One region of the Oceanobacillus sp. NCCP-135 genome, then DNA from elsewhere that is predicted to be linked to it. Evidence: riboswitches for the same ligand, from Rfam matches in the RefSeq annotation. Region 1 holds a riboswitch; each other region holds the start of a gene.
The links. A riboswitch is a leader RNA that binds a small molecule or an ion and turns the genes downstream of it on or off. The one in region 1 is predicted to bind S-adenosylmethionine.
Positions count from the first base shown of each region.

Region 2: linked by a shared signal. The riboswitch ahead of AC6HVZ_RS18130 (homocysteine S-methyltransferase family protein) and the one ahead of AC6HVZ_RS10815 (methionine ABC transporter ATP-binding protein) in region 1 are both predicted to bind S-adenosylmethionine.
Region 3: linked by a shared signal. The riboswitch ahead of AC6HVZ_RS16105 (M20 metallopeptidase family protein) and the one ahead of AC6HVZ_RS10815 (methionine ABC transporter ATP-binding protein) in region 1 are both predicted to bind S-adenosylmethionine.

Region 1 is NZ_BAAKSZ010000013.1:49,482-54,398, reverse strand. It holds gene AC6HVZ_RS10825 (MetQ/NlpA family ABC transporter substrate-binding protein) at 1-229, opposite strand, end outside; gene AC6HVZ_RS10820 (methionine ABC transporter permease) at 276-938, opposite strand; gene AC6HVZ_RS10815 (methionine ABC transporter ATP-binding protein) at 928-1,953, opposite strand; SAM riboswitch class I at 2,065-2,176, opposite strand; gene AC6HVZ_RS10810 (DEAD/DEAH box helicase) at 2,411-4,917, shown strand, end outside.
Region 2 is NZ_BAAKSZ010000042.1:8,781-13,697, reverse strand. It holds gene AC6HVZ_RS18140 (tartrate dehydrogenase) at 1-1,006, shown strand, start outside; gene AC6HVZ_RS18135 (IclR family transcriptional regulator) at 1,054-1,812, shown strand; SAM riboswitch class I at 2,244-2,344, shown strand; gene AC6HVZ_RS18130 (homocysteine S-methyltransferase family protein) at 2,437-3,486, shown strand; gene AC6HVZ_RS18125 (TetR/AcrR family transcriptional regulator) at 4,232-4,804, shown strand.
Region 3 is NZ_BAAKSZ010000028.1:6,103-11,019, reverse strand. It holds gene AC6HVZ_RS16110 (ABC transporter substrate-binding protein) at 1-1,019, opposite strand, end outside; gene AC6HVZ_RS16105 (M20 metallopeptidase family protein) at 1,056-2,252, opposite strand; SAM riboswitch class I at 2,363-2,471, opposite strand; gene tnpA (IS200/IS605 family transposase) at 3,333-3,764, opposite strand; gene AC6HVZ_RS16095 (arsenic resistance protein) at 3,964-4,905, opposite strand.

The DNA.
Region 1 (4,917 bases):
CCAGAGCGTTATTTGGCAGGGTATAATCCTGAAATTCAATGAGCTCGATTTCAATACCTTCGTCCGCTGCTTTCTCTTGCAAAATTGGCCATTGTACACCATCGGAGCCATTTACCCCAATTTTCACCTTCACAGTTTCTCCTTCACTTCCCTCACTGCTGGCACTGCTGCAAGCGGAAAGAACAGTAATTGTTACAAAGGTTAAACATAATACCCATAATTTTTTCATCGTTAATTCCTCCTCGTTTTTGATTACGTTTATTTCAAAGCAACGGTTAACGGCGCATGATTTTTTTCGAAAGTGTATTACCAATCCATTGTGCGAGTTGAACCATGACGATCAGGATAATAACCGTTACGAGCATGACGCTGCCATCAAATCGCTGATAACCATAAGTCATGGCAATATGTCCGAGACCACCACCGCCAACTGTTCCAGCGACTGCCGAGAAGTCAATCAGACTGACAGAAACGAATGTAAGACCTAGAATGAGTGGTCCAAGTGCCTCCGGTATCAAAATAGTGAAGATAATGCGCATTGGGCTAGCACCCATTGCCTGTGCTGCTTCAATTACTCCGGGGTCGATGCTGACCAGATTATTCTCAACAACCCTAGCAATGGTAAAGCTTGCAACAATTGTCATTGGGAATATTGCTGCTGCGGTACCGATTGTTGTTCCGACAACAAGTCTGGTTAGCTGTGATATGGCGACCAGGAAGATGATAAAGGGAATTGGCCGAATAATATTTATAAAGATATTTAGGATTTGAAAAACAAGCTTATTTTCCAATATGTTATTTTCCCTTGTTACAAAGAGCAATAGACCCATTGTGATGCCGATAATCGACCCAAAGATAAGGGTGGCCACAACCATCATCAATGTTTCTCCGGTTGCTTCTAAAATCCTTGGCCAAAATGTTGTCCAATCAACTTTCATTTTCAGTAACCTCCTCTAATTCAACAATGCTATTGAGTTCTGTAAGGACATTCTGGACGGCTTGCGGATCTCCGGTAAATGAAACGATGAGATTTCCAAACAGTTTTTCCTGTAATTCCCTTACTGCACCGTAAACGATATTGAAATCAACATTATGCTTTTTGGTGATCGTTGAAAGGACTGGATCATTCGTTGCATCCCCTTTAAAGATGACGCGGTACAGTTTTCCTCCCCCACTGGTGCGCCAATCTTCCAAAATTTTTTCCGATGGCAGATCCTTTTGCACAGAGCGGATAAATCTTTCTGTCGTAGCATGCTGTGGATCCGTGAATGTTTCAAATACATTTCCAGATTCGATGACCTCCCCATTTTCCATAACAGCTACTTTGTCACAAATCGATTGGATGACATGCATTTCATGTGTGATTAATAATATCGTGATCCCTAAATCTTGATTTACCTTTTTCAGCAGCTTTAAAATATCTGCGGTTGTATCAGGGTCAAGTGCGGAGGTTGCTTCATCACAGATAAGGATATCCGGAGAAGTGGCAAGTGCCCTCGCAATCCCGACACGCTGCTTTTGCCCGCCTGATAATTGATCTGGAAAATCCTTTGCTTTATCATCAAGTCCGACAAAATTCAACAATTCCTCCACACGTTTATTGATTTCCTTTTTGGAAGTGCTACCCAATTTCAATGGATAAGCAATATTTCCAGCCACGGTACGTGAATTAAACAAGTTGAAATTTTGAAAGATCATGCCAATATTGCGCCTTCTTGTGCGCAAATCCTTGGAAGATAATTTACTGACATCCGTGTCTTGGATAAGAATCGTTCCGGAAGTCGGGCGCTCAAGCATATTCACCAGGCGAAGTAGTGTGCTTTTTCCTGCACCGCTGAAGCCGATGATTCCGAATATTTCTCCCTCACTGATGGATAATGATACTTTCTTAACGGCCTGAATCTCTCGTTTACCTAAACGGAATGTCTTGGATACATCTTTAAACTCAATCATATGCTGACCTCCTGAAGCATTGTTCAATTTTGTAAAGCAGTAGAACAAAAGAACCCTTCTTTTTCTATATAGATAAGAAAAAGAAGGGTTCTATGTAAGGAACCACCCTCGCTCTCATCTGTCAAATGCTTAACGCATCTGCTGGAATTGGCACAGTGTTTCTATAAAAGAACCTGTTGCCGAGACGTCCTAGGGCCAGTCCCTCGGTCTCTCTTGATAAGAAGTGATGTGTTACTATTCATTTGTTTTTAAGAATTAAATGTAAGTCTATAGTGGATGTAAGAGAAAGTCAATGGATTTATTAAAATAAAATAATTCCGACTATTTCACCGAGATATGTTTCCGCTTCAAAATGTGTTGTAGCATATAACAGTATAAGATATGATACAATCAAAATAATTATCAGCAGTACAGGTTCGTAAATGGTAGTAGAAACCCTCAGGAGGGAGCAGAACACTTGAATATTGAACTAAATCTGAAAGTAATTAAAGAAATGTGCGGAACGGTCTCCTTTAAAAGAGGGGATGCTTTACATCGTTCGCATAAAGTAAGAATTGAAAAACACAGTACAGACCGTTGCGAAGCCGTAGTTACAGGTAGAGAGAATTTTCATGTGACGATCGAAAAAAATATGGATGAAGGTTTTAGCTCAACATGCAGTTGTCCTAAGCTGCGTTCTATTAAAAATGGTTGTCAGCATATTGCAGCTGTTCTGCTATTGATTTATGAGCAGCAATGTGAGCAAAGCGTAGTGAATACAAATCCCCCTGAGAATGCAACCAATCAAGATCTGACGGAAAATTTCCTAACCCTGTTTGATAATCAGCCCAGACGTTCAAGTGGGTATCAGCTTCACTTTGAAGAAAGAAAAGTGGTTGATGTAGTATTCACATGTAAAGCCCTCACTGTAGACAAAGGACGTCGTATGCTAGGAATGGAATTGAAAGTAGGACCAGCCATCGTCCAGAATATCCGAGTCTTTTTGAATCAAGTGAAAGATGGCAATCCAAGCTTGCTTTCCATTTCATTCACGTATGATCCAGCTGTCCATTGCTTTCAAAAAGAAACCGATGCTGTCATTGGGGAGCTTATCCGAGTCGTTCATGATGAAAGCGTGTATATGGACACAATACCGGGTCAAATTGACGATACAATCAACAAACATATTTTACTTATCCCACCATCGTCTTGGAAAACAGTGCAGCCGAAGCTTACAAGCGTACCTTTGGTGAAGCTGGAATATGAGGGGAAGGTATTTAATGGACTGCAAATGGCGGAAAAGTCACTACCCCTTTGCTTTGTTTTTACTGAAAAAAATGGCAATAGTTTCCAATTAAAGGTCAAAGGGCTTCATCGAATGATCGTATTGAATGCGTATAGCACCGTCATTGCTGATGGGAAACTATATGAGCTGGAAAATGAGGATTGTGAGCGTTTAATAGGATTAAAAGAAATGCTCCATACGTCAGAAACAGATCAGGTTCTGCTTTCGCAGGAGAATTGGTCTTCTTTTTTGGGAAATGTGGTTACAGGCTTAGAAAAATTAGGCACAGTAGAGATATCTGAGGGAATTTCCAAACAGTTTGTAAAGGCACCACTAAACGCCAAGCTATACTTGGATCGTGTGAAAAATCGGTTGCTTGCTGGGATTGAATTTCATTATGAAAATATCATTATTAACCCATTGGAAAGCCGAGAAAATCAGGGTTTATCCATGTATATACGTGATATGGAAAAGGAAAAAGCAATCCTTGGTTTGATGGAGGAAAGTTTGTTTGCAACAACAGAAGGTGGCTATTTTTTGCATAATGAAGCGCTGGAGTATGAATTTTTATACCATGTTGTTCCAAAGCTTGAGAAGCTTGTGCAAATCTATGCAACAACAGCAGTGAGAACCCGAATTCTCAGAAAAAATACCCCACCTAAGATTAGCGTAAAGGTTAAAAAGGAAAGGACGAATTGGCTGGAATTTAAGTTGGAAATGGATGGGATTCCTGAGCAGGATATCCGAGAAATTCTTGATGCACTTGAGGAGAAACGCAAATTTTATCGTTTACGGAATGGTTCGCTGCTCTCCTTGGAGACGAAGGAGTTTGAAGAGATTCAGCGCTTTTTAAATGCTGTACCGCCACAAGCTGAAGATCTGGAAAAAGGATTGAATATACCTGTTATTCAAGGGTTACGTATCCTTGACTCTGTTGCAGATCAAGCGATATTGACGTTAGAGAAAACATTCCATCAGTTTCTGGATAAAATTAGAAACCCTGATGCTTCAGCATATATTATACCGGAAAGCTTGGAGCAAATCTTAAGAAACTACCAAAAACAGGGATATAGATGGTTGAAGACATTAGCACAATATGGGTTTGGTGGGATTCTTGCAGATGATATGGGACTTGGCAAGACACTGCAAAGCATTGCGTTTATTCTCTCAGAGCTTCCTGATATTCGAAAAAGGAAGCTTCCGGCTCTAGTAGTCTGCCCATCCTCTTTGACGTATAACTGGCTGAATGAATTCAGGAAATTTGCACCAGCTATTCAGTCAGCTATTGTTGATGGAAATAAAGCAGAGTGGCAACTTATACAGAAGAACGTCATGGAGAAAGACGTAATTATTACATCCTATCCGTTGTTGCGACGGGATATCAAGTGGTATGAGAAGCAATACTTTCATACCGTATTTTTTGATGAAGCTCAAGCCTTTAAAAATCCGATTACACAAACTGCCCGAGCGGTAAAGCGAATTCAAGCAGCGAATCGCTTTGCTCTGACTGGTACGCCAATGGAGAACTCATCGGAAGAGCTTTGGTCTATCTTCCATGTTGTTTTTCCTGAACTTTTCCAGGGGTTAAGGGAATATAGTAACCTCACAATAGATAAAATTTCCAGGAGAATTCGCCCCTTTTTGCTTCGCCGGCTAAAAGAGGATGTACTTTCAGAGCTTCCAGAAAAAATGGAGTTGAT
Region 2 (4,917 bases), on a different contig from region 1:
AGTTTTAAAAGCAATTGAACAAGTGGATGAGAATCTCTCGTTTGAGTTTACCGAATTCCCTTGGGGTTGTGAATATTATCTTGAAAACGGTAAAATGATGGCTGATGATGGACTTGAACAGCTAAAGGATTTTGATGCGATTTATCTTGGCGCTGTTGGGTATCCTGGTGTTCCAGATCATATTTCATTATGGGATTTGCTGCTCAAAATCAGAAAGGGTTTTGATCAATATGTGAATCTCAGACCTGTTACTCTCTTGAATCCAGCCTTAACCCCGCTGAAAAATAAAACGGAAAAGGATATCGACTTTTTAGTCATTCGTGAAAATAGTGAAGGGGAATATGCTGGTGCAGGTGATTGGCTGTTTAAAGGAAAACCAGAAGAAGTCGTTTTGCAAACGGGTGTATTTTCACGGAAAGGGACAGAGCGGATTATCCGGTATGCATTCGAGGAAGCATATAAACAGAAAAAGACAGTAACGAGCATTAGTAAAGCGAATGCATTGAATTATTCAATGGTGTTTTGGGATGAAGTTTTCGAGGAGGTAAGCAAGGAATATCCTGATGTGGAAACATATTCCTATCTAGTCGATGCTGCAAGTATGTTTTTTGTGATGCAGCCTGAACGGTTTGAAATTGTTGTGACTTCCAATCTATTTGGTGATATTCTAACAGATATTGGTGCAGCAATTACAGGGGGGATGGGCCTTGCAGCAGGTGCAAATATAAACCCGGAGCGGCAGTTCCCATCAATGTTTGAGCCTGTACATGGTTCAGCACCTGACATTACCGGAAAAGGATTGGCAAACCCAATCGCCGCCATTTGGTCTGTTGCCCAGATGATGGATTTTTTCGGGGAAGTACAATGGGGAGCACAAATTGTAACAACAATCAAAACGCTGATTGATGAAGGGGAGCAGCTCACGCCGGATCTTGGCGGAAATGCATCAACTGCTGAGCTTGGAACCTATTTCACAAAATTATTAATCGAAAATCTGGATAAATAACGTCAATAATCAAGCAAGAAATAAGCTTCAATAGAGGTGCTATTACGATGAGTCAAAGTTTGCTAAAAGCTATACGTTTGTTAGACTGCTTCTTGAAGAAACCGGAATTATCGTTAATCGAATTAACAGAGCTTGCCAATTTGCCGAAAACGACAGTATTCCGTCTGGTTTCCTCACTAGAAGAAGGCGGTCTGCTAGTAAAGGTGAAAAATACCAGTCATGATGTTAAATATCGTATGGGGCTAAAATTACTAGAACTGGGAAACCATGTCAGTGAACAGTTGGAATATAAAAAGTTAGCATTCCATCATATGAAAAAATTAAATAAGAAAATCGATGAATTGGTTCATATGGTCGTATTAGAGGGCGATGAGGCCGTATACGTCGAAAAAATGGATAGTACGAAACCGGTTCGCCTAGTTGTCGAGGTCGGTAGAAGGGCACCACTCTATGCGGGATCAGCACCCAAGGTATTATTGGCAGGAATGGATGCAGCTACTTTAGAGACGTATTTAAGTAATTTGGAAATGAAGAAATTTACGGAGAATACCATTGATAATATCGATGATTTGAAGAAGGAAATTCGGGAAATTAAAAATAAAGGCTATGCATTCAGCAGATCGGAGCATTTTAAAGATACCATTGGGTTTTCTTATCCGATCTATAATTATCGTGGTAAAACGGTTGCTGCATTAGGTGTAAGTATTCCGATAAGTGATTATACGGATGAACGAAAAATGATTATTTTGGAGGAATTAAAGCAAACGGTGAGAAATATTTGGTGGGAGTTGGGGTATCGGGGGTAAACTAGTGTTAGTATAAGTAGATGAACTTTCATGAAGTTGCAATCAAGCTAGCGCTCCAATCTATCTACCTTTTAGCGAGTGATTTTTTACGATATTCGATATGATCACTGGATATGCGAATCAACTTTCCAAAAGAACCAGTTTGCACCAAGTTTTTTTGTTGACGGAATCGAGATGATTGAACATCGTCTTGGTACTTGTTACTTCTTGGCGCCTACGGTAACCGACTGTGTCTCTAAGGGGACTGTAATGATGGTTAAACGAAACTAATCCTTGGAAAATGATGCAGCAAGTACCAATCGTAAAATGTAAAAGAGCCAAATGGAAAACCTAATTTTCAAACCAATATTTTTTAAAAATTAAGAAATCCACTTGACATTTGCAAATATTGAATGTATTGTATGTATTATTCAAAAACTTAATATCTCATATTCTTATCAAGAGAGGTAGAGGGACTGGCCCTGTGAAACCTCAGCAAAAGACTTTTTAGTACTGTGCTAATTCCAGAAAGCGTAAAGCTTGAAGATAAGATGAAGATTTTGTAGACGGACAAAGCCTCTTCTTATTTTAAAAAGAGGCTTTGTCCGTTTTATTTTACAGCAATTAAATTAAGGGGGGAACAAGATGAAACGTAATTTGGAGGAACGTTTAAAGGATGGAACAGTTATTGTAGGAGAAGGTTATTTATTTGAATTAGAACGAAGGGGGTATTTGCAGGCGGGATCATTTGTTCCTGAGGTGGCCCTGGATAATCCGGAAGCACTCAAACAGGCATACAGGGATTATATGAACGCTGGATCGGATGTCGTATTAGCTTTTACATATAATGCGCATCGTGAAAAAATGCGTATCATTGGCAAAGAAGATTTATTGGAACCTTTAAATAGAAAAGCCATTCGATTGGCAAAAGAGGTTGCTAAAGAGCATCCAAAAGAAGAAGCTTTGGTAGCGGGAAATATATCAAATACGAATATCTTTAATCCAGACAATCCAGAGTCAAAGGAGCAAGTCAGAAGCATGTTTGCGGAAATGGTGACATGGTGCAAGGAAGAAGGGGTTGACTTCATAAATGGTGAAACCTTTTATTATCATGAAGAAGCGTTAATTGCGCTGGAGGAAATCTGCAAACAGGATATACCGGCAGTTATCACATTTGGTTTAATGGGTGAGAATATATTACGAGATGGGTATACAGTAGAAGAATCCTGTAAAATACTTTCTGAAAATGGTGCGTTGGTTGTTGGTATGAATTGTTTCCGAGGACCTGGTACGATGCAGCCATACCTTGCTAGAATTCGGAATAATGTGGAAGGATATGTCGCTGGCTTGCCCATTCCATATCGCACAACAGAAGAACATCCAACATTCTTTAATTTACCTGATGGGGGTTGTAGTTGCCATTTACCTACAGAAACAACGTTCCCGACCGCTCTTGATCCACTCTATCATAACCGCTATGAGTTAGCGGCATGGGCAAAAGAAGCAAAGGATATAGGCATCAATTATATTGGTCTGTGTTGTGGTGCCTCACCAGCAATGTTACGGGCAGTAGCAGAAGCTGTAGGGGTTGAAACACTAAATACCAAATACTCTCCAAATATGACGAAGCATTTCCTGTTTGGAACCGATAAAACACTTCAAAAGCATAATTTAAATTATCGGTTAAAAGCTTAATCGATCATACTTAGTTAAGCGGATGGCAAAATTTACTAGTATTTTTGCTGAAATCAAGCAAAGTTGAGAGAAGTATGCAATAAGTTGAGAGAAAAGCTTATGAAGTTGAGAGAAGTATGCAATAAGTTGAGAGAGAAGCTTATGAAGTTGAGAGAAGTATGCAATAAGTTGAGAGAAAAGCTTATGAAGTTGAGAGATAATTGTAAATTCCCGTGTTTCCTCTCAACTTTTACCCAGTTTCTCTCAACTTTCCCGTGTATCTTTCAACTTTGCCGTTTTATCTCACAACTTTCATCTTTAATGAGGATGACCATTTCTTCAGTACTTTATCATTTGTAGCTACCGCTCTCGATCCCGTTCTTAACGTATATTTAAGTGTATTCCTTCATATTTTTCCTTTTTATTTAGAAGTAAGAAAGGCAAATGAAATTAGCATTTTCGCCGCTTGCTTCCAATCTGTCTTCTGGTAAGACGCTTTAGCATTTTCTCAAGTTTTTTCCTAGTTGCAAGCAAGGGCTGTACAAAAGGCTAGCAAATAAGCCTGAAACAAAATTAGAAAATAAAAGTTACTAAGTTACAATGCTGCTAATCCACCAGTAATTACGATAGAAAGTGCCCGCTGCAAATATTTTTAATGTGCTGTGAGGTCTACCTCTTGCGTAGGATTAAAGGATATGATAATATATAGGCAGTGATTGACCGTAAAACTAATTTAGTCATTCAGTATAAAGGTGGGATGGTGGATATGGCAGTGGATCGAAAACGGCTAATTATTGATGCAGCAACGAAGTCCTTTTCTTTATTTGGTTATAAAGCAACTACAATGGATCAGGTTGCGAAATTAGCGAACGTCGGAAAGGGAACCATTTATACTTTCTTCAGAAATAAAGAAGAATTATTTGATGAGATCGTTACATCGTTAATTAAAGAAATGAAAGCAGCGGCAGAGGGCACGATGGACGATAAGCTTTCCTTCTATGAAAATGCGAATAATGCATTTGTAAAAATACTGGAGTTTCGAAATGAGCATCAGTTAACAATTAAGCTTTTACAGGAAGAACGTGAAATTGGTACACCAGCGACATTGGAATTCATGGAAAGGCTGGAGCATGCCATTGTAAATTATATCAAAGACATGGTTCAAAAAGCCATTGATAAAAATGAAATAAAACCATGTGATCCAGAGATTACAGCTTTTGCGATGTTGAAGCTATATATAGCACTTATATTTGACTGGGAGCAAACAAGACCCCCGTTGAAAAAAGGGGAGATTTCCCAGTTATTTGAACTGTATTTCTTTGAAGGATTATCAAAGTGATAGTCCTTATTTTTTAATGTTTAATGACTGTTTGAATGAAATAGTCATATTGATTGATTTTTTAAGGTTAAATGACTGATTGAGAATTATAGTCATATATTTTCGGAGGTAGG
Region 3 (4,917 bases), on a different contig from region 1:
CTGTAAAAGTCTTCGTTACCATAAGTTGATTCCGCAATAACTTCCTTATCCAATGCGTGACTCAATGCCTGGCGTACTTTCAAGTCATCAAATGGCGCTTCCGTTTTGTCTGGAGTAGTAACAGAATATCCGTTAATATAAGTTACTGGATCAATGTTTGGATCACTTTCAACGACTTCATACAAGTCTGCAGGAATGGCTTGTGCATAATCATAGATTTCAGTTTTCAGACCGTTAATCATTACCTGTGGATCCTTAACAATCAAGAATTTAATTTCATCAAAGTATGCAATCTTTTTGCCAGTTAAACCGCCCCACTCTTCTTCCTCACGTGCAGAATAATCCTCAAAGCGGGTTAGAACAATTTCATTGCCTCGCTCCCAATTTTCAAATTTAAATGGCCCAGTTCCAATATACTGTTCTGGTGTCAGTGGTTTTTCACCAGCAGCCTCTGCAATTTCTTTCGGAATGATCATCATTGCCGACTTTGGTGCCGCCATATCTGACATAAATGCGTTGTATACCTTGTTTAGTGTAATTTCTACAGTTAACTCATCAATCGCTTTGACTGATTCAATATACTCATTTGCAATCGTTCCTACAGAGGAAACCTTTCTCCAGCGGTCAATCGATGCGATGAGATCTTCCGCCGTAACTGTAGATCCGTCATGAAAATTCACACCTTCACGAAGCGTAATTGTATATTTTTTTTGATCTTCACTCACTTCATAATCTTCAGCAATCATTGGTTTTACTTGATAATCCTTATCTAAGGCAAATAAGGATTCAAAAATATGCCAGCCTACATCTCTTGTTGCCGTTGCCCCAGTAGACATCCAGTCAAGTGTATCCGGGTCTGAGGCAAAAGCAACATTCAATGTGCCACCCTCAACTGGTTCCCCAGCAGCTTGATCTCCAGTATTTGTTTCACTTTCTGTCGTATCTTGACTTGCATTTGCGCACCCAAATAAAAATAACGTAAATAATAATGCAATTATAAGTAGATAACTTCTTTTCATCGAAATATTCCCCTCCATCGTTTTCTTTATTCTCCCTTAGAAAAGGTAGTGTGACACTATCTTGACAAAGGATTTACTGATGTTTACCAGTGCTCTCTCATCAAAATCAAATTTTGGATGATGATGCGGATAATGGGTAGCTTCATTTTCGTTATGCGAACCAACTTTAAAATACGTTCCTGGTTTTTCTTCCAGGAAATAGGCAAAATCCTCTGCCCCCATTGTTGGTTCCAGCTTGACAATATCCTGTTTCGTAAAAACTTCCGATAAAAGTCCGCTCACTGTCTCTGTTTCTTCTTTATGGTTATATAGTGCCGGGTAACCGCGGAGATAATCAATTTCATAGTCTGCATGAAACCCGCTGGTAATTCCTTTTACAATTGAATATATTTCAGCTTCGACCTGATCACGAACATCTTCATCAAACGTACGGACGGTTCCTTCAATTGTTGCCGTATCAGGAATAACGTTAAAAGCATTTCCTGCATGGAAGACGCCGATAGTCACAACGGCAGATTTTAGTGGATCGATTCTACGACTAACAATTTTTTGCAATCCTTCCACTACACCGGTTCCTATAACAAGTGAATCAATGCTTTGGTGTGGTCTCGCTCCATGCCCGCCACGTCCTTGAATATTAATCTCAAATTTATCAACTGCTGCCATTTGATATCCCTCACCAACACCTATTTTCCCTAGTGGAATATCAGAGGCCAAATGGGCACCAAATACATAATCTACATCGTCCAGAATACCTTCTTCAATCATAAACTTTGCTCCACCAGGCGGCTTTTCTTCCGCTGGCTGGAAAACAAAAAGAATGGCACCTTTTAACTTTTGCCGATACTTACTTAGTGTTCTTGCAGTACCTAGTAAAGCAGAGGTATGACCATCATGTCCGCACGCATGCATGACACCGGGATTGGTAGATTTATAGGGGACATCTTTCTCATCCTTAATTGGAAGAGCATCAAAATCCGCTCTTAAAGCAATCGTTTTTCCTGAGCCTGCACCCTTTAGGATTCCAATTAATCCATTGCCCCCGATTTGCGTCTTTACTTCTAATCCAAATTCGATTAGTTTATCCTCTATAAACTTTGCTGTATGTACTTCTTCAAAAGAAAGTTCCGGATGCTGGTGCATATACCTTCTCCAGTTCTTCATTTCTTCCAAGCTATTATCGAGTTCAGTAAAAATTGATGATAGATTCTCATTCTGTTGCGCTTTACTCATCCTAATCCTCCATTCTTATATGAATTCAGCTCTTGCCAAAAAAATTGTCCTATTAAAAAAGACCACTTTTCCAAGAGGTCAGCTACTCAGGTCCAAGCCTTAAGCAAAACCTCTTATCTTTCAGACGTAAAGTCTGCTGGATTTGGCACATCTTGATTTTTCCATCAACTGTTGCCGAGGTATCACCGGGCCAGTTCCCTCAACCTCTCTAAATAAGAGTTACATATTAAATTTTATGATTCCTATTGTATCCCGACAATACCAACTTGTCAACTAGGTTTAGTTATATTTATATTGGTCCCTATGACTTCTCGGAATTCGTCTTATTTTGTCAAAAAAATCCCTTTCTTTTAGTATGTAAAAGGCATAGTCCAGTGGTAAGGAGGAGGTGAATTTCAGTTATTAATATGGTCATTGAGGAATATTTCACACATACTAAGGTTGCTACATTTATTATTACCATCCAGCTATATAAACCAAATTGTCATTACAACATAATACGCTATGATTAAGACATTATAATACTCTGAAGAAATAATTTTATGCCTGAAATTCACCCGACAAAAGATTTAAGAAATATTAGGAAACTTTGGCTTATCGCCAAGCCTTAATCGCGAAAGCCTTTGTGCACTTATACTGATTTCCTAAAAAAGTTATACTTTCTTATCAGTATTTGAAAACTCGGTTATCACCAAGCCCTTAGGTGACAGCCTAGCCTGCACTTATACGGTAAGGAAATATTCTATACTTTCTTATCTACCAACGGAATTCTCTGAACGATGTCACCAAAATAAAGAGCCAATTTTTATTACAAAAAATTGGCTCTTGAGATATGGTTATCATGAATATGGAAACTCGCAAACAGTTTATAGTGCAAACGGATGTATCACAAATTAGCTAAAGCAGAAGCAATAATAAAAAATGGAGAATAACCTTTAGATGTAAAAAAGATCGTTAGGGGTTAAACGACCACCTAAAGCAGGTAGATTTAGACATAAATATCGACGACTAAAGTCGTTCTTCAAGCTGAAGTCCTGCTTAAAGTCCTTATGCTTAAGCACACTCCAAATTTGACTAAACTCAATCCTCAATTCTAAATATGTCGTTCTTTTCTTCATTAAATTGATTTACGATATAATTTCTAATCGTTTCTTCATCTACTTTTCCAACTGTTGCACAGAAATAATCTCTTGCCCATAGATGCTGGTTCCAATATTTCTTTTTCAAATCTGGAAATTGATCTTGGAGAAGTCTTGATGATCTTCCTTTTAGATATGTAATTATTTCACTTGGGGCAAGACTTGGTGGACACGATATCAATAAATGAATATGATCTTTTCCAACACTTCCTTGCAAGATTGTTATACCTCTTGCTTCACAACCTTGTCTAATTAATTCTCTGGTTCTATATGCAATTTGCCCACTTAACACCTTATATCTATATTTCGTTACCCAGATGACATGGTACTTGATATCGTAGACTACGTGACCATTCTTCTTATATCCGTCCATACTATTCTTCACCTCTTACCCCTCAGTATGGACATCAAAAGATAAGGCTAAAAGCCGATACCGTCTAAAGTCGGTGGAGTTAGATAACGCATTTGGAAGGTAACCTAGATTTTTTCTATCTATTCCTTATTAATAACAGTTTCCACTCTCTATTTACCACTAGCTGTGATTCAATTCTGGGCACCGCTTGAGTAAAGCATCAAGTTCGTTTATCAATTACAACTATTATATAAGCTATTAAAGCCAACAAAGGTAATTCAATCAAAGGGCCTATAACTAACACTAAAGCAATTAATGGTTCATGAGGAAATGCCGTCATAGCAATCGCCAATGCCACTGGTGAATTTCTAGCCAACGTCGTTAGGTTTAAACTGGCTGTATTGGCCCTATCTAATTTAAATCCCTTTCCAACCAAACGTCCAATAATAAAATTGATACAAAAGAAAGCGAGAATCGGTAGAATTAATTCAACCAATAAATCTAAATTATTCAGTAATAAGCCTCCCTGTGAAGCAAACATGGCCACTATTGCCAAGCATAAAAAGATTACTGGTAATGAACTAACTTTTTCTATTAAATTGTCTTTTTCATTCTTTAAAATGTAATGTCTTGTTATAAAGGCTAAAACAAAAGGTATGATCAATACAAGGATAATACTTTCAATCACTAGGTGGAAATCAACTACACCAACTGTTCCTGAGAATAAATAAAGATATAATGGTAATAAAAGAAGTTGCAGAATTAAGTTTAAGGGTAGAATACTTGTAGATAGTGCTATATTCCCTTTTGCAATTCCTGTAAAAATAATATACCAATCAGTACAAGGGGTAACCATTAGCATAATAAATCCTAGCCATAATGCAGGATTATCAACCAAGAAAATAGCAGCAAGAAACCAAGCCAATAATGGCGTTAGTACAAAATTCATTCCTATACTAGTAAATGTGAATTTACGATTTGAGAATGACTTTTTAATATCCTTTAAAGGGATTTGTAAAAAAGTAAGAAACAACATAATAATCAATAAAGGCAGTATAAACTTATCTGCATAAGTTTCTATTCCACTGACTCGACCGATGACTAGCCCAATTAATACGGAGAATATAATAAATAGAGTATATAGTTTCTCAAATAGCCCCACGGTTTCACCACC